Regions from separate parts of the Paenibacillus sp. TAF43_2 genome, predicted to be linked through region 1. Evidence: riboswitches for the same ligand, from Rfam matches in the RefSeq annotation. Region 1 holds a riboswitch; each other region holds the start of a gene.
What was found. A riboswitch is a leader RNA that binds a small molecule or an ion and turns the genes downstream of it on or off. The one in region 1 is predicted to bind cyclic di-GMP.
Positions count from the first base shown of each region.

Region 1 (4,592 bases):
ATCGTCGTGCACATCGCTAGACGGCTTCCGTTCCAGTGATAATACAATGTTCGACAACCTGAGAAGTCTCTGGCAGCAAACACTCTTTGTTCTCTCTCATCCCATATCATAAAAGCAAAATCACCGATCAGATGCTTGGGTGACTCAACCCCCCATTTCGCATAGGAGAGTAAAATCAGTTCGGCATCAGTGATTTGCACTCTACGGTCAAGCTCTACATTTAATGCTTCAAACAGCTCAATGCGGTTATCAATAATTGCATCGGCACTTATGACTAAGCGTCTTTCCGAATCATAATAGGGATTGCATTCCCCGACAGACTCTGGTGTAATCCATTGATTATGGCATCCAACAAACACATTGTTCTTATTCCATGCTTGAGCTGTATTGCAAGGAAACCGTGATAATTGCTGCATCAGTCTATTCCCCTGATCTAACACATGGGCTGTCTGATCAACTTCATAAACGACTGCTATTGCGCTCATTCGTGCCTCCGATTTAGATAGCCAGCGTGTTCTTCAATCGAACGAGATGCGAGCATCATTGAATGTCTTTTAGTTCTTAATAAAGAACATATTTGAATAATACACTTGAAAACAGACGTTGTCAATCGTTTTTTCACCAAAATATCACAAAATAAAACGAAACATCGTTCTTTTATAAGAACAACATTTCGAAATGGGTTTAACCTTATTTTTTTCTAATTTAGACGTCATTTTATTTTTTATTCGTTAAAACTTACAAGCTTTCGCAATTAAGAATTATTCGTTATAATAGTGTTAGTCTACAACGAAGAGATAACGGGGGAGTTTGCTATGATCGGAGAACGTATTCAGATGCTGCGCAAGAGAAAAGGCCTATCCCTAACGGAGTTGTCGCAACGGGCAGGCGTCGCAAAATCTTACTTAAGCTCTATTGAACGAGGGCTCCAGCAAAATCCTTCGATTCAATTTCTCGAAAAGGTAGGCGCAGTATTAAACGTAACGGTTGAAGAATTTTTAAATAGCGATGAAAACAATGATCGTAAAACAAGCAATCTAGACACCGAGTGGGCCGATCTAGTTCGAGAAGCAATGGCTTCTGGCGTAAGCAAAGATCAGTTTAAAGAATTTTTAGAATTCAATAAATGGAAAATAAAGCGAGAGTAGCGCTTTATTTTCTTTTATACGGCTGTTTCTTGTATATCATCTTTCTTGCTTTCTTCAAGACATAGTAATACCTTTCTAACATCTTCCTTGCTAAACCCCAAAGAACGTGCATTCATGATTAATGCTACCCATTCCATATCTAAATCCTGATTATCCTCTGATTTTGTAAGTACCATTTTCCCATGTCCCCCATTCAATTTGGGACGGTTGCACCACTGACTCCATGCGTTTAAGGTGCCCAGATACTAAACGCATTTCAACGTCTCCCTATGCTTGTCATTCGTTTATAGATGTATTATAAATCACTCTAATTGCGTATGCTGTCGCTTCCTGTCTCACAAAAATGAAAGATAATTACATTTTTTGTCGAATTTATTTAATGATTGTTAAAGGGAGCAGGGGAAGGAGATAGAGCCCGCTAGATCAAATTAGGAGCTCTAAAATGTTGCTTTATTAACAGAGCTATCCGGTATATTATTTTGCTGCAAGTTCAGATTTCAACAGTGCATCTTCTTCATAACCATTCGGATTTGAAAATTGCCATCTCCACGTATCGCTGCACATTTCTTCTATTCCTTTTGTTGCAAACCAATTCAATTCTTCATTTGCCTTCAGCGTATCTGCATAACAAACAGCAATATCGCCAGGTCTGCGGCTAACGACCTCGTATGGAATGCTTTGACCAGTTACCTTCTCGAAGGCTGCAATCATCTCTAACACACTGTAGCCATTCCCAGTGCCAAGATTATATATATTCACATTTGATTTTCTACTCATCTTTTCCAGTGCCTTTACATGCCCCTTTGCTAGATCTACTACATGAATGTAGTCTCTCACTCCAGTGCCATCCACAGTTGGATAATCATTTCCAAATACATGCAACTGTTTAAGCTTGCCAACAGCTACCTGCGATATGTAAGGCATTAAGTTGTTTGGCACGCCATTTGGATTTTCTCCAATTCGACCACTTTTATGGGCGCCAATAGGGTTGAAATACCTCAGGATCGTTATTCCCCAGCTGTTATCTGAACTAGCTAGATCCAGTAAAATTTGTTCTAGCATGAGCTTAGTCCGACCATATGGATTTGTTGCTGAGAGCGGTGAATCCTCAATAATCGGAACTTGTTCGGGCCGTCCATAAACAGTAGCCGAGGAACTAAACACTAATTTATGAACACCAAATTTCCTCATGACTCCACAAAGAATTAAAGTGCTCGTTATATTGGTATGATAATAAGATAAAGGCATTTGAACAGACTCTCCGACAGCCTTTAACCCAGCGAAGTGAATAACAGCATCAATAGCATGATTCGAAAATACATGCTCGAGTCCCTTTTGATCCATAAGATCCATTTGATAAAAGGTAAAGGTTTTATTTGTAATCTCTTTCACTCTTTCTAAAGCGATATAGCTGCTATTAGACAAATTATCAACAACCACTAATTCATATCCCGCTTCAAGAAGCTCAATGCAAGTATGACTGCCTATGTACCCCGCTCCGCCTGTTACTAAAATTGCCATTTTATTTACCCCTCTCAATAATTCTTAATAAAGAACAACTAAATCAAAAAAACACCTCTCCGATGCTAAGCTCACATGCATACCTTTTCGCTGTAATAATTTATCATTGCTGCATCTTCTCTTTCATCGAATTTTCTCGCAAAGTATTTATTCGATTTTTCAATAGAATCAATATCTTTAAAGCTTAGATTTATGGGGTGATTACTATTGTTATATTTTTCTCCCCATTTTAAATAAGTTAAATTATCATTAGTGACCTGATCCGCATATTTCGAGTTCATAACTAAGGTTTGAAAAAACCATTCATCTGGGCACAGAGCATATTTGAAATATTGATAATACCATTTGTTTTGGTCAAGAAAATCTATGATAAATCTTGCAACTTCAATTGGCATGCAGAACCACGAGGAGCCATGATACAACAAATAATTGTTAGGCATTAACTGACGGTTAGGGAAAAGAACTAAACCTTTCTTATACATTTTCAGCATTATGCTTCTGAAAACTCTAAGCGGGTGGAATGTATTGTATTGTCTTCTTGCTGAATCAAACCATTTCATATTTACATGTGCAGCAGAAATATCACGATCATGAATAAATTTCGCAGACATAAATATTTTATTGGGATTTTCCATTAAATGAACTTTAAGACCATTTTTAACGAGTAAATCCTGACCGCTCCTTAAGCATACAAAGTCATACTCTACTTTTGAGGTTAATACCTTCCTTAGCAGCATGATCGTTGCATCCACTTGGCTAATATCTCCCCATTTCACATTACAGCTTTCCTCCAACACGTTAATGCGTGGGGATCTATTAATTTTAGGTGATACCTCATCATAATTTTTTTTATCAATATGAACATATACATCTGCCGTATCGGTTGCAGTCAATTGGCTAATAAACGTATTTACTTGGGCTGGGTTTTTATGAATTTGCAATATGTAGGCAGTTGAGGGTAAAGCTGACTTCATTAGTTCACTCTCCTTAATTCTTAATAACGAACATTATATTTTAAAATAGTCCCTGCCTCAACTTGTAAGTGACAGGGATCTATTCTTTTTTTAGAGTTAAAGGCTAGCTGCTGCTAAGATCAGTGTTGTCAATCAATCGGACATATGGGGCGGTTCCTGTTACGGTTACACCGCTAAATGTAGATTTAGCGATAGTTACAGATTGATTTTGCCGAATCCAATTTAAATTTACTTTCGTGTTTTCAAGATAAGATTGTGAAAATACAGCTTTGTTCGCATTGTCCGACTTGCCAATAGCTGAATTTATAAAGGTGGTGCCTGAAACGATTGAATTGCCATCCACCGCGATACCAGAATTTTGTAGCAACGATGATCTCAGCGTAACTTGCCGAGTGAACTTTGCATCGGTCGAACCAAGCTGAACGTCACTTGCCCCCATAACCGTACTTTTAGCTCTTATAAATTCACTATTGCTAATATGAGATGCCTCAAATTTTGCAGAACCTTCGATAACCGTCATGCCGTTAATCATGTTTGGGCGTCCTACATAATCTTGAGGAACGTTTATTAATACATCGTAATTCTTTACCGTAACATTTCTAATGACAGCACCAGCTGCTAAAATATTGAAGTTTCGTGCTAAAGCATTGTCGTTGCGCCAATCTCGTTCTATTGTGATGTTGGACAAATAACATCTTCCGTAATTGAATCTGCTAATGTTAAACCCAGGCTGTCCAGCGTCTTTAATAACAACTGGTGGACCTCCCTTCGTTTCAGATACCTGAAATGCTACGGAAGAGATATTTACTGTGTAATATAATTTATCAATGCTAATTCCTGTCGGAACCTTGCCTACCCATTGTTCAAATGATATTTGTGCACCGTTGCCCATGCCATGTGGAGTGCTATACGTAAAAGTTCCTGTAGTCACATTAACTGCAGGTGTCCC
Region 1 covers NZ_JBFRDK010000126.1:90-4,681, forward strand. The annotation lists partial or broken gene AB4Z17_RS23000 (asparagine synthetase B) at 1-485, opposite strand, end outside; gene AB4Z17_RS23005 (helix-turn-helix domain-containing protein) at 816-1,148, shown strand; gene AB4Z17_RS23010 (anti-repressor SinI family protein) at 1,163-1,324, opposite strand; cyclic di-GMP riboswitch class II at 1,343-1,424, opposite strand; gene galE (UDP-glucose 4-epimerase GalE) at 1,623-2,669, opposite strand; gene AB4Z17_RS23020 (beta-1,6-N-acetylglucosaminyltransferase) at 2,741-3,643, opposite strand; gene AB4Z17_RS23025 (right-handed parallel beta-helix repeat-containing protein) at 3,747-4,592, opposite strand, start outside.

Region 2 (4,592 bases), on a different contig from region 1:
CGGTATATCACTACCCGCTTGAAACCTTTGTGTTCGACAACAGCAAAGTGAAAACAGAAGTGGCTAATGTGAGCAACGTCATGCTCCGTTATGCGATTCCACTCGAATACGGTGCGATTAAAGATGTAGATAAAGGCTTGGAAGATTTGCAGAAAAAAATCAAGGCCGCCGGAATCGATAAGATCATTGCAGAGGTACAAAGCCAAGTCGATGCATTCCTTGCAGCGCGGAAATAATTGAAAAAAAATCAGCCCCCAGATTGTATCTGAGGGCTGATTTTCTGTTTAAAATATAAGATTTTATAAGCTTTCATCTTATAAGCTACTCATATCTAACGGTCAAAGCTGCTGTTGCGTCAAATAGACGCTGAAGGCGTTTTTGCTGCGGCAGCCGTTTTTTTCTCGCGAAACAACATAAAAAATAGCATAGATGCCGTGACATACAGTGCTCCAGTTATGCTGAACGTGATGGCGTATCCCCAGTAGTAGCCATAAGTAGCAATGAGATGAGAATGAATGGGTCCCATCGTAGCCCATCCAAGCATAAAAGCGGTCTGCATACAGGAGTTGGCTAGGCTTTGCTTTTTTGCAGAAACCCGGTCGATCAAAATAGCCGATTGCAGCGGATTGGCCGCATTCATAAGCGCTTGTCTGAATAGAAAGCTTATAGAAGCGACGAGCAACAGGTTTGTAAAACCCGTTAATAGCAGGAATGGCAGCGATAAGGTTTGGAAAATAACAATCGCTTTCACTTGTCCAACTCGATTGGCAAGCGACGGGCCAATGAGCATAGAGATGATGGTCATGACTTGACCTAATGAAAGCAATAAGCTCATCGCACTAAGCGATATCGAGAACCGATTGGTGAAATACAAATTCAAATAAGGAACAACAAGGCCCGATCCGATACCAATCAAAAGCTGTATGGAGGCGAACTTAATAATAAATGACATTTCTTTATTAGGGTGAGCTGTTTGGTTCGAAGCAGGCTGCTCGTTAGTTGCTTCAACACTTTCCTTCTGGCTGCGCGCAGATTCCCTAATGGCTTGCAAAGGTAGAAATGCTGCAATTGTCGCTATACTGCCTGCAAGTAAAACGATTTTGAAAGAGAGCAGCTTACTTAGTCCTGCCGCCTGCATAATATCTGCAATGACGCCTCCGCCAAGGCTGCCGCCGACCTGAGAAGCGAGAACAAATGCTGAAAAAATACTGAAAATGCGCAGTCGATCTGCTTTAGCTACGTTTGTGGCAAGAAAGGGAATGGCAAGCACCTGAAAGATGGCAGCAAATAAGCCGGTCAGAACGGCCATTGTAAGTAAGCTGCTTTCTGTTTCAAATAATGAGCGTCCAGCGAGTACCACACCGCTGCAAAGAGCGCCAATGACGAGCAAGCGCTTGCGGCTGGCGCGATCGCCGAATAAGCCAATGGGAATGAAACATAACGCGGTTGCGAGTGATTGCATACTGACAATTTTTCCGCTCATGGCATCGGGGTAACCGAGCTCGTGAATGTACAAATTGTAGAGTACCGAGAACATGCCCGTACCGATTTGATATAACATGTTTGCTAGAAAAAATAAACGAATATTGCGGGACCAGCCCTGCCACTCTGTGGCGGTAGATTGAATGAATTTCACGTAGATGCCTCCTGATGCTATACCAAACTACATTACTCCTCTGGCAACAGTAAATCAATCGGAAATTATTATGTAGAGAAAAAAATTGAAATTGTAATTTTATATATGGTATTGGAGTATTGCTAGTAATTCCCTGCTCCTTTCAATCATGATATGCTTAACTTGCAAATTCATAAAATGAGGAGAGATGTTGATATGCAAACATTTATTATGCTCGGATGTATTCTCATGGTGCTCGCGGTCGCAATTGGAGCTTTCGGCGCACATGCACTGAAAAGCAAGATCACACCGGACAAGCTGAAGGTTTATGAGGTCGGCGTACAGTATCACATCGCACATGCATTAGGTTTAATTCTGATTGGACTGCTCGCGGGTCAGTATCCGGGTGCTCAAATGATCATTACGGGCGGTTGGTTTTTGGTAGCGGGAATTATATTGTTCTCGGGAAGCCTATATGTACTTAGTGTTGCTAAAGCTCGGTTTCTTGGTCCAATTACACCGCTAGGCGGGCTTTCTTTTATGATTGGTTGGGTGCTTGTCGCTGTAGGTGTTCTTTAGGGAAATTGTTGAGCTTTTAATATTTAATATCTATCTTCTATGACCATTGTAAAGAATTTATTTATGTTTACATGAAATAGTGATGGAAAAGTATGAAGATTTTGAAAATATAGATGCAACTCTATTAGTTTAAGACATAATTAACCAAAAATTATATTGATCTCCGAAAAATAAAATAGTAAAATGATTTCGATAGATGTAAATGTTTGCTAATAAGTTTGCAAATTTGTCCAAATTAAATATTGGCAAAACCATCGAAAGGTGGTGACGCAAAGCTATAGGGACTACTTCTTTCAAAGAAATGTCAGCCAGTTGCGAATTAATATGCAGAAGGTATACCTATGGTTATTTTTAGGTATGCCTTTTTGATTGTAAAAAATAGAGAGAAAAATGAATGGTGGAGAGTGGTACAGCATGAATAGGAAAGACCAGCCTAATATTAAAAGTTTATTTCCAAGTGAAGACGGCAACATAACGCAACGAAATTACATGTTAGATTTAATTGAACAGATTGTAAGTGGTGTTGATGAATTAAAGGATCCGGAATCGGTATTTCTTAAAGGAGAAAAAGAACGTGGTCCTCATTTCTATAAAGAACTAGCGGAGGCAAGCAGAATTCCCGCAATGGGAAATCCATTAGAAGAAGTCAATAAAGAACTCTTAAAATTGCTTCATGCTCATCCTTATCATACAAAATACTTTTTAACAAATATTTTGCCTATGGCTAGTATTCCAGGTGTACTTGGCATGATTGCAGCATTTATGGTTAATGGCAATAATTTATGGGATGTGTATGGTCCGGCGGCTGCGGAAGCTGAAGTTAAAGTCGTGGCGATGATGTCAGATCTCGTGGGCTATAATCCTTCTGAAAGCGGCGGATATACGACATGGGGCGGCCAAGGAGCTATATTCACTGGTTTAAGGCTGGCAATAAATAAAGCCTGTCCGACTGCAGCTCAAAACGGGGTTCCACAAAATTTATATGCCTTTTGTTCGGAGGCGGCCCATTACAGCCTTTATAAATCAGTTGAGGCTACAGGTCTAGGGAGCAAACATTTAATTAAGATTAGAACAAACGAAGATTCATCAATGGATGTAAATGATTTGAAAGAAAAGATGGAAAACGTCATTATGCACGGAGGCATCCCAATATACGTCGTTGCTACTACGGGTACGACTGATGCAATGGGTATTGATAACATAGATGACATTTATAAAATGACAGAGCTGCTCTCGCAGAAGCATAACATTCAAAGACCGCATATTCATGCCGACTCAGCTTTAGGTGGCTTTTTTGCATTTTATAATGATTACGATTTTGAAGGAAACCCTTTAAGCATTGAGAGTGATACGCTTGTTGCTCTAAAGTTGATTCAAGAGAGAATGCAGCATCTCATGAAAGCAGACTCGCTTTGTTTCGATTTTCAAAAGCTGGGACAGACGCCTTATTCAACGAGCTTATTTTTAGCAAAAAATGCTGCTGATTTAAAGCTTCTTGATTTGGACCCAGATGAGACTCCTTATGTTGGACACCGTGGATATGGACAATATCACACCAGCTATACTCTTGAATGCTCAAGAATGGGAAGTTCCATCAGTATTTATAGCGCGCTATTAGCGTTTGGAATAGAAGGCTATCAAAAGCTGCTTGCCCAATTTGTTGAGGTGAATGTCACATTCAGAAAGACCTTGCAAAGAGAAATACCTGAAGCCGTTATTGTAAATCATCTAAACCCTGGTATTGTTACACTCTTTAGACTTTATGAGGATAAACAAAATGGTTATGAAAAAGAATATGCCGGCTCCATGAGCTATGCTGAAGTAGAAGAGATTAATAAATTAAATGAGCTATTGTTTGAGATTCTTGGAAGAGACCGCGGAGAAATGTTCTTTGGCGATACCAAAAAACATCTTTATGTCCCAACCTTGGATAACAAAAGAATAGCATTGTATGCGAGTAAATTATTTGTTATTTCGCCGCATACACAAGTAACCGATGTTGATAAAATCGTCGCTTATCTAAAAGCAAAAATCAATGAAACCTATGTGGAATATATGCGAATTAGTAAAAAGGAGTATACTCATGAAGAAATCTATACTTAGTTTTAATTGGTACAAAGAACATCTCTCTGTGAAAATCGCTCTCAGTATTCTCTTATTGCAAGTGATAACCTGTGCAGCCTTTGCAGTATCCAGCTATATGACCCAGCAGAATTTATCTGAGAAACTATTGGAACAATTCGATAAACGTCTTATAACCGATATACAAATTGCAAGCAATACATTATCTGCAATCCCTGGTTCAGAAAAGCAATTGCAAACGACAGACGATCCTAACTATGCAATTATTAAGAAAGAACTCGAAAAATTACAAGACGTACATAGCTTAGAAAATATT
Region 2 covers NZ_JBFRDK010000003.1:71,242-75,833, reverse strand. The annotation lists gene AB4Z17_RS01510 (ABC transporter substrate-binding protein) at 1-236, shown strand, start outside; gene AB4Z17_RS01505 (MFS transporter) at 356-1,636, opposite strand; gene AB4Z17_RS01500 (DUF423 domain-containing protein) at 1,832-2,194, shown strand; cyclic di-GMP riboswitch class I at 2,429-2,514, shown strand; gene AB4Z17_RS01495 (pyridoxal phosphate-dependent decarboxylase family protein) at 2,609-4,297, shown strand; gene AB4Z17_RS01490 (methyl-accepting chemotaxis protein) at 4,278-4,592, shown strand, end outside.
Region 2: it holds a riboswitch for cyclic di-GMP, as region 1 does, so the genes downstream of both, AB4Z17_RS01495 (pyridoxal phosphate-dependent decarboxylase family protein) here and AB4Z17_RS23010 (anti-repressor SinI family protein) in region 1, are expected to answer to the same signal.

Region 3 (4,592 bases), on a different contig from region 1:
TTCTTGGCTCATTGGAGCGAGGAACAAGAAAGACGGATACGAAGTTATTAAATCATATCGCTAAGACGCTCGGAATCAGCTATGAGGAATTAATGTCTGATAACCGTGAATAGTGCAGTCTGGTACACAAGACATGAACATTAAGCAATTAGAAGAGGAGGAAGGAGCGACATGCTGAAAATCGGTGGCATCGAAATGAAGAATAGAGTGGTGCTAGCGCCGATGACAAGCGTGTGCTATCCTGCCTTTGATTAATTGCCAAGGAGTTTGGAACGGGTCTTGTATGTGCGGAGATGGTAAGCGACAAGGCCATTTTGCATGGTAGTATACGGGTAAGGCTAATTGGGACATTATAAAGGATGTCAAAGTAGCGGTATCGATTCCCGTAATTGGGAATGGCGACGTTTTCTCACCAGAGGATGCAAAAAGGCTGCTCGAACATTCCGGCCGTGATCCGATGGTAGCGATTTTGGAAAACTACGTTCACTCGCTTGGAGAGGACGAAGAATTCCAAGCTGTCAGTGCTGTTTCAGCAAAGAAGCGGGTTCTGCAGAAGTAGACGCTTACTAAAATACAAATAGATCGGTTATGCGATTTACCCCGTAACGGGAGCGAGTCGACACCATTCGACAAAAGCCGCTATCATGCGGCTTCTGCTCTACATTTCAGAAATGAAACGGTTTCAATGGGTCGTCTGGCTTTGATTGACATTCAGGGTAACTTTGCAATATAATCGTGCAATATAATCTAACGAAGACATCAAGAGCGCTTCAAACAACAGTTGGTATGAGGAATAAGAAGCGTAATATATTAGGTAACAGTGAATTCATACAAGGTATGAAAAATTAGTCACATGACAGGAGAATCGGAAAGATGAACGATAAGCAAATCATTCTGACTCAAGAAGGGCTGCGAAAGCTCGAAGATGAATTAGAGAACCTAAAGTCGGTCAAGCGTCGTGAAGTAGCTGAACGTATTAAAGTAGCAATTGGCTATGGTGATATAAGCGAAAACTCGGAATATGAAGATGCGAAGAATGAGCAAGCATTTATCGAAGGCCGCGTTCTTACCCTTGAGAAAATGTTGCGCAATGCGCGTATTATAAATAATGACGATATTGATATTGATACCGTGAGCATCGGTTCGATCGTAACGGTTGAGGATATGGAGTATGGCGACACAATGGATTATTCCATTGTTGGTACAGCGGAAGCCGATCCTTTGCAAAACAAGATTTCAAATGAAAGCCCGGTTGGTAAAGCGATTCTAGGCAAGAAAAAAGGCACCGTTGTCGAAGTTAGCGTACCAGTCGGCATTATTCAATACAAAATTCTCGATATCAAAAAATAATGTTTGCTATGAGCGGTTCAAAAAGCTTCCTTGTAGGAAGCTTTTTGAACGTTTAAAATATAAGAACGTATATTACAGGTCTATACATTGCTTATATTTTATTGCGAAACGAGATTTTGCTGCATGAATCCGGTGACAGCTGCTTGCTTTTGCCGAATGATCAAGGAGATGAAAGAAGTGGAACAAGAAAACAATGAACAGCAGGAGCTAAGTGAGCTTTTGCAAATTCGCAGAAACAAATTGGACGAGCTTAGAGGGTTAGGTGTGGATCCATTTGGCCGAAAATTCGAACGCACTCATAACGCCAAAGATATTGTACAAGCCTATGAAGGGCTCAGCAAAGAAGAAATAGAAGAAAAAGCGGTTGAAGTGCGTATTGCTGGCCGTATTATGCAGAAACGCGGCATGGGCAAAGCGGGTTTTGCTACGATTCAAGATTTGAGCGGCAAGGTTCAAATATATGTTCGTAAAGATTCCGTTGAAGAGCATAAGTTTGCAGCTTTTGATTTGCTGGATATCGGTGATATCATTGGCGTAGTAGGCGTTGTATTCAAAACGAATACAGGCGAAGTCTCTGTCAAAGCACGTGATATTGAAGTTTTGACAAAGTCGCTTCTTCCATTGCCTGATAAATATCATGGCTTAAAAGACGTAGAGCTTCGTTATCGTCAGCGTTATGTTGACCTTATCGTGAATCCCGACGTCCAACAAACCTTTATTACTCGTTCCAAAATCATTCAATCCATGCGTCGCTACCTAGATTCCCGCGGGTATTTAGAAGTAGAAACACCAACACTGCATTCCATTGCAGGCGGTGCTGCAGCACGGCCTTTCGAAACGCATCATAATGCGCTGGACATGCAGCTCTACATGCGTATTGCAATCGAGCTTCATTTGAAGCGACTAATTGTAGGCGGATTGGAGAAAGTATATGAGATCGGCCGTGTATACCGGAATGAGGGGATTTCGACTCGCCACAATCCAGAGTTTACAATGATTGAGCTTTACGAGGCTTATGCTGATTACAAGGATATTATGGCATTGACAGAGAATGTCATCGCACATATTGCACAAGAGGTTCTTGGAACAACGAAAATCACTTATCAAGGCCAAGAGATTGATTTGACGCCTCAGTGGCGCCGTGTCAGCATGGTTGAGCTTGTCAAAGAAACGACTGGCGTAGATTTCGGCGTGGAAATGAGCGACGAGGAAGCCCATCGTTTGGCGAAAGAACACAAAGTTGCCGTTGATCCGCATATGACATTTGGTCATATTCTCAACGCCTTCTTTGAACAGTTCGGTGAGCATACGCTTATTCAGCCAACCTTTGTTACAGGACATCCGGTTGCTATTTCGCCGCTTGCTAAGAAGAGCGAAGCGGATCCACGCTTCACCGATCGATTTGAGCTATTCATCGTAGCACGCGAGCATGCTAATGCATTTACGGAGCTTAACGATCCGATCGATCAGCGTGAGCGTTTCGAGTCGCAGCTTGTTGAGCGTGAGCATGGAAATGACGAGGCGCATGAGATGGATGAAGACTTTATCCGCGCTCTGGAATACGGCATGCCGCCAACAGGCGGACTAGGAATCGGTATCGACCGATTGATCATGCTTCTAACAGATGCTCCATCTATTCGTGATGTACTGTTGTTCCCTCATATGAGAGATCAGCGTTCTGCTGAATAAGAAAGAAACAAGAAACCGTTTGGCTTTTAGCAGCCAACGGTTCTTTTTTTTTCTAATATCGAGAATTTGCAACAACAATCCTTAAAAACATTCAAATTATGATTGATATTGTAGTACAATCTATTGATTTGCTAGATTCATATGGTAGAATAGAACTAATAAAGCGCTACACGATAACGGCAAACCTATCGAAAGGTAGGGACGCAAAGCTAAAGGGCCTTCCGTATGATGGCAGCCAGCTACCGAATGAACAGGCTTTTTTTTGTTTGTATAGGGGAAATTCATCACAAAGCGCTTCACACGATAATGGCAAACCTATCGAAAGGTAGGGACGCAAAGCTAAAGGGCCTTCCGTAAGATGGCAGCCAGCTACCGAAGGGAGTATATTCATGCGTAAATTTATGTTAGTCATCGCAGCTTTTGTTCTTTTTGCATCCATCCATGTAACGGTCGTTCAGGCAAATGAAGCGGACTCTTCTGATTGGCTCAACACGGGGAATTTAGATAAAGGTGTTGTCTCCGTACAATATGCAGTGAGCACTAAAGTGAAAACGAAGCTTATGATCGCAAAAGGCGCATCAAATTATACATATAATCTAACCAGCGGAAAAACAGCTGAGAAGTTTCCATTGCAGCTTGGCAATGGCGAATATACGATATCTCTTCTAGAGAATACAACAGGCAACAAATACAAACTGGCGAAGAAAGAAACCGTGACGCTTGATTTAAAAGACAACAAGGTTTTGTACTTGAATTCCATCCAGAACATTGACTGGTCGAATGCGAGCAGCGCCATCGTCAAGGCAAAAGAATTAGCGAGCAATAAAAAAACGGATATGGAGAAAGTAAAGGCAATCTACGAGTATATTATTACGAATGTAAGTTATGATAATCAATTAGCTGCTAATCTGTCAGTTGATTACCTCCCCAATATTGATCGCACATTTAAATCGAGAAAGGATATTTGCTACGGATACGCTTCATTGTTTGCGGCAATGCTGCGGAGCGTGGATATTCCTACGAAGCTCTTGATGGGACAATCTACTTATGTGGATGTTTATCATGCTTGGAACGAAGTATACTTGGATGGGAAATGGGTTACGATTGATACGACAGTTGATGCGGGTCTAAAGAAGGGCAAGAAAAAGTATGAGCTTATCAAGGATGCAGCTCAATATACAGTTACAAAAACATATTAGAAGTCATACGAGCTTGCGGAAATCGCAGAGCTCGTTTTTTTATGTCTTTCTTCAATATAGGTGAGGAGGAAGCGAAGCAACGATTACGCAAATAGAAGGCAAATAGGAGTGTTGAAAACTTTTTCGTAAATAATGAAAAAAACACTTGCAATGCTATATACGCCTATGATATATTATCTAGGTCGCCAACGAGATACACGGTCGACAAGAGAGAAAAGATTGCTCTTTGAAAACTGAACAACGAGTAATAACTGCCTCGCAAATCCTTCGGGATAAGCGAAAAAAGCGATAAAAAAGTAATGAGCATTTCAAACACCAATTTGGAGAGTTTGATCCTGGCTCAGGACGAACGCT
Region 3 covers NZ_JBFRDK010000210.1:5,248-9,839, forward strand. The annotation lists gene AB4Z17_RS28945 (helix-turn-helix domain-containing protein) at 1-113, shown strand, start outside; partial or broken gene AB4Z17_RS28950 (tRNA-dihydrouridine synthase) at 172-338, shown strand; gene greA (transcription elongation factor GreA) at 874-1,350, shown strand; gene lysS (lysine--tRNA ligase) at 1,507-3,039, shown strand; cyclic di-GMP riboswitch class I at 3,208-3,286, shown strand; cyclic di-GMP riboswitch class I at 3,338-3,416, shown strand; gene AB4Z17_RS28965 (transglutaminase-like domain-containing protein) at 3,429-4,238, shown strand.
Region 3: it holds a riboswitch for cyclic di-GMP, as region 1 does, so the genes downstream of both, AB4Z17_RS28965 (transglutaminase-like domain-containing protein) here and AB4Z17_RS23010 (anti-repressor SinI family protein) in region 1, are expected to answer to the same signal.

Region 4 (4,592 bases), on a different contig from region 1:
TCGTTAAATTATTAAAGCCATGCAGCTGAATTCTTTGTTCCGGTGTAAGTTTCAAGCGCGCATCCTCCTTTTCAATAACTACTATTTCCTTTTACCCAAAGACCAATGCGGCAAAACTTTTATGCTGCACAAAAAAAACATTTCACGCCTCGGTTTTACCGAATGTAAAATGCTTTTTCATCTCATTATTTAATTATGTTTTTTCAATTCCTTAATTCGGAGTATCGGATCTCCAACATACACCTGTGTTTGAGGAAGCATGCCATCACGCTGCTTAATGGCTAGGAAATTAAGCGTATTGACGAGCTCATCCTGCTGCTTTTCTTTTAATTGAAATTGCACACCATATTCATAAATGTCTTTGCCCAGTTCATTGTACCAGACGATAAATCCGAATAGCACATACATTTGATTAAGAATTTTCGTCTTGAACATCAAGAGAATATCGCTGTTAACGGGCAGCTTCACACCGACTATAAACCGGAGCCCGCCTGGTCCGATGTTACGAACAAACACCTCTGTACTCCCAAGCTTCACACTGCTTCCTTTAAACATCGTAATGGTCATCTCTGCCAATAGACAATACTTCAAATCTATTCGAAAGCTTTTTCTCCGATTAACGAGCACCTCTTTACTAGGCATAAATAAAGCAGGCTCTTTACAAGATCTTCGGCTCAAAAGCTGCACGATGCTGTCCGGCTCTACAGGACGGCTGAAATAATAGCCTTGGATTTCATCGCATCGCTGCTCGCGTAAATAGTTGTATTGCTCCTTCGTTTCAACGCCTTCAGCCACCACCTGCATGCCAAGTTCGCCAGCCAATTGAATAATGCATTCAATAATGCTCTTATTTCTACGATCCGTCATCAACTCCTCGATAAATGACCGATCAATTTTGATCGTATCGAGTGCCAATCGCTTCAATAAATAAAGAGAGGAATAGCCGGTTCCAAAATCATCAAGCGATACTTTGATTTTTCTTTTCTTCAGCTCCAGCAGCAATTCCGTCACCGCATTCTCATTGCTAATAAAGGAGCTTTCCGTTATTTCAATTTCCAATCGATCTTGGGAAATTCCTGTCTCCTCGATAATCTGATCGATTCTATGCAATATATTTTGCTGAAGAAGCTGCTGCACCGAAAAGTTAACCGACAGCGTGACCGAAGGCAGTCCTAAGCTCTGCCACCGTTTATGCTGCAAACAGGCTTCGCGAAGCACCCATTCTCCTATCGATACAATAAGCCCCGTTTCCTCTGCGATCGGTATGAATTCAGACGGAGCAACCAATCCCCAATCTGGATGATTCCAGCGCAGCAGCGCCTCGACGCCAACAATTTCCATCGTTTGCGAATGTACTCGAGGCATATAATGAAGGAACAGCTCTCCTCTTTCCTGCGCTTTACGCAAATCATTGCTGAGTGAAAACAATTTGAATGATTGCACATTTAAAGAAGAGGAATAGCACTGTGATTGGTTGCTGCCTCTGGACTTCGCATGATAAAGAGCCGCATTCGCATTTTTCATCAACTGCTCCACCGAGCTCCCATCGCCAGGCGATTGACTGATTCCAATACTTGCGGTTACATTCAGCTCATATCCTTCTATCAAAAATTGCTCATTGATAAGCTTAATAATAGTAGCTGCCATATCCTTGATTTCGTTTTGCTGCTTTACATCAGCTATAATAATTGCAAATTCGTCTCCGCCAAGTCGGAATACGGTTTGGCCATCACGTAAATTGCTCATCAATCGAAAGGCGATTTGTTTCAGCAGCTCATCCCCAATCGGATGCCCAAGCGTATCATTTACATATTTGAAACGATCCACGTCAATCAGCATGATCGCCAGCCTCTGCTTAAAATACTCGCTTACCCTTAGCTGCTTATCTAGCTGGTCTTCAAACATTCTGCGATTTGGCATCTCCGTTAAATAATCGTGGTAAGCCAAATATTGATTTAATTCCTCAGCCTTGCTCCGATCCGTAACATCAAGGACTACGCCAACGATCGCCTGCTCACCCATATTTGACACTTGATTATAGTGCACTTCGCAATGAATAATCGTCCCATCTTGCTTAATGGCTCTGTGGCAGAAATTAGATAAAGACTGCCCCTCCTGTAACTTCGTTAGCTGATTAACGACGGCTTCACGGTCTAAAGGATGGATCGTCTGTATAATATCCATACCGATCAAGGAGTCATAACCAAACATTTTATTGAGCTGGTCGTTTGAATAAACGAAGTTGTTTTTTTGCGCGACAAAAATACCGACAATGGATTGCTCAACAATACTGCGGTATTTTAATTCGGTCTCAGTCAATGATTGCTCAATCATTTTTTGCTGCGTAATATCCTTGGCAATGCCGTAGACGCCGATAAGCTTTTTATTAATAATGATTGGAATATTGGTCACATTAAATTCGACCGTTTGCCCTGTTCTCGTAATGCCTGTCGTATCATAGTTTTGAGGATTCAGCGTCTTGACCGTTTGCTCAAAATATTGAATCGTTTTATCCAGTGCTGCGTCATCTACAAATTTATGAAAACTATCATTTATAATTTCCTCTTTCGTATATCCAAAAACTTGCTCAAGCACAGAATTGCATGACAAAAAACGCCCTTGTGCGTCTAAAGAAAAGACCGCGTCAGGGTTGTTTTCAAATATCGATTTATAAAGCTGCTCTTCTAGTGTGAGGCGATGCTGTATTTTTTTATTTTCCGTTACATCCTGAATCATGCCTATCGTCAACAATATCTCGTTTTCGGCATTCCGTATGAACGTAATGTTTTCCACCACATATCTAACTTCACCGCCTTGACGAACGATTCTGTACTCGGAAACGCTTTCCTTTTTTGATTCAATTGCAAGGTGGAACTGCTCATTAACGCGCTCACGATCTTCGGGATGTACAAACTCAAAAAATTGTTCAATCGTCATCGAGAAATCAGATTTCATACCATATATTTCGAACATTTGATTCGACCAGGATGCTTCTCTGCGAATATGGTCAAACTCCCAGTAGCCTAAATTCGCTAACTTTTGAACAATATTAAAACTACCAACATTAACATTTCCATTAAAACGTTTAATCATTTGTTTCATTGCTAAATATCCCCTCTTATTCATAACGTAGGCGGTAACCTGAAGTTTTTAAGGAGAGGATATAGGTATGTTATCACTCATCCTTTTGGCAACCCAGCCACCTTTGGAAATTTCCTTTAGGCCTGTTGGCTTTGCGTCATTGTCTTTCGACAACTTTGCTTTTTACTAGGACTTTTTACATATACCAGTATTCCATATTATTCCGATATATACCATAACCAATTTCATAATAGGTCGAATGATGTAGAAAAACCTCCCATTTTGGGAGGTTTGGTATATTGATGTTTTACAATCTAGGATCGATTTCCTTCTCTTTGGCAACCTCAAACAAAAGATTCGCAACAGCCGCTTGATATCCATCGTTTTCTGGGGCAATTTCAGCAAAAGGAATCGCCAGCATATGCTGTCCTAGCCGGTACTCGTTAAATGATGTACGAAGCTTTTGCGTAATATTTTTTTGCTTGATGAGCTTATTGTACTTGTGCGGAAATCTATAATCATAACCGTAAATAATAGACATGTATTCCTTATTGCGCACTTTCATATAGGGAACCGTGTACGGCTGAGGCAGCTCGGGCTTAATCACGACACCTTCCATATGATTGTCTACCGTAAGCGTGTAGAAATATTTTTCTGCAAGCTCATAGCTCTCCGCATCAGACAGCACAAGCGTGATGAATGGATCGTCAGATAGGAATCGATACATCTCAGAGGTTTTCCACCCTGGCAGCTGCTCGCTTCCGTCTACGTATGCGATTTTGAGCAGCGAAAATGGCTTGTATTCAAGTTCCCCTGCCTCGGCATACAGCTCCAGCTGCCTCTTATACGTTTCATATGCTTTGACATGCTCGTCAATTGGCTTGTTTTTCTCAAGAATAGAATGAACATGCTTAAAATTTTGATAGACGGCTAGGCCATACTTCTCATTAATAGCCCCTTTGCTAAGGTGAAACTGATCCTTTTCAAAACCGCTTTCCTTGAAATCATGCGCAAGCTTTCCGAACGCTTCCTCGAATCCATTCGCCTTCAGAAAAGCRAGCTCTGTCTCAAGCCCCTTCTCAATTGGCTTAAACTGCTTTTCGATGAGACCTTCCCCCAGCGCCTCCCATGGCAAAAGCTCGCCATCGAGCAGGAGCATCGATATATCGTTTTCCTTCATGTAGCTTCCGAATCTTTGCAGAAGTCGCTCATAAACAGCGGTTAGGTCAACCTTATTTATTTTGTACCCATTGCGGCTCACTGCAAAAGATTGCTCGATATCTGCATGCAGATAAACATTGCAGCGTGATCCCATGTATTTGGGCTGCAGCACGACCTCTTTAACACCGCGCTCCACAAAATAGTTCAGCCCTTTCCTCAGCGATTCCAGCTCACCCGCCGCTTCATCCTTATCTGCAGGAGACATGGTTCCTGAGATAAAGTTAATTTTATTGCGCGAACAATACTGCAATCTGCGGGCTTCATCGTCATCCAGCTCTTGCAGCGATACT
Region 4 covers NZ_JBFRDK010000096.1:10,118-14,709, forward strand. The annotation lists gene speD (adenosylmethionine decarboxylase) at 1-55, opposite strand, end outside; gene AB4Z17_RS19895 (EAL domain-containing protein) at 190-3,102, opposite strand; cyclic di-GMP riboswitch class I at 3,187-3,272, opposite strand; gene AB4Z17_RS19900 (metallophosphoesterase) at 3,389-4,592, opposite strand, start outside.
Region 4: it holds a riboswitch for cyclic di-GMP, as region 1 does, so the genes downstream of both, AB4Z17_RS19895 (EAL domain-containing protein) here and AB4Z17_RS23010 (anti-repressor SinI family protein) in region 1, are expected to answer to the same signal.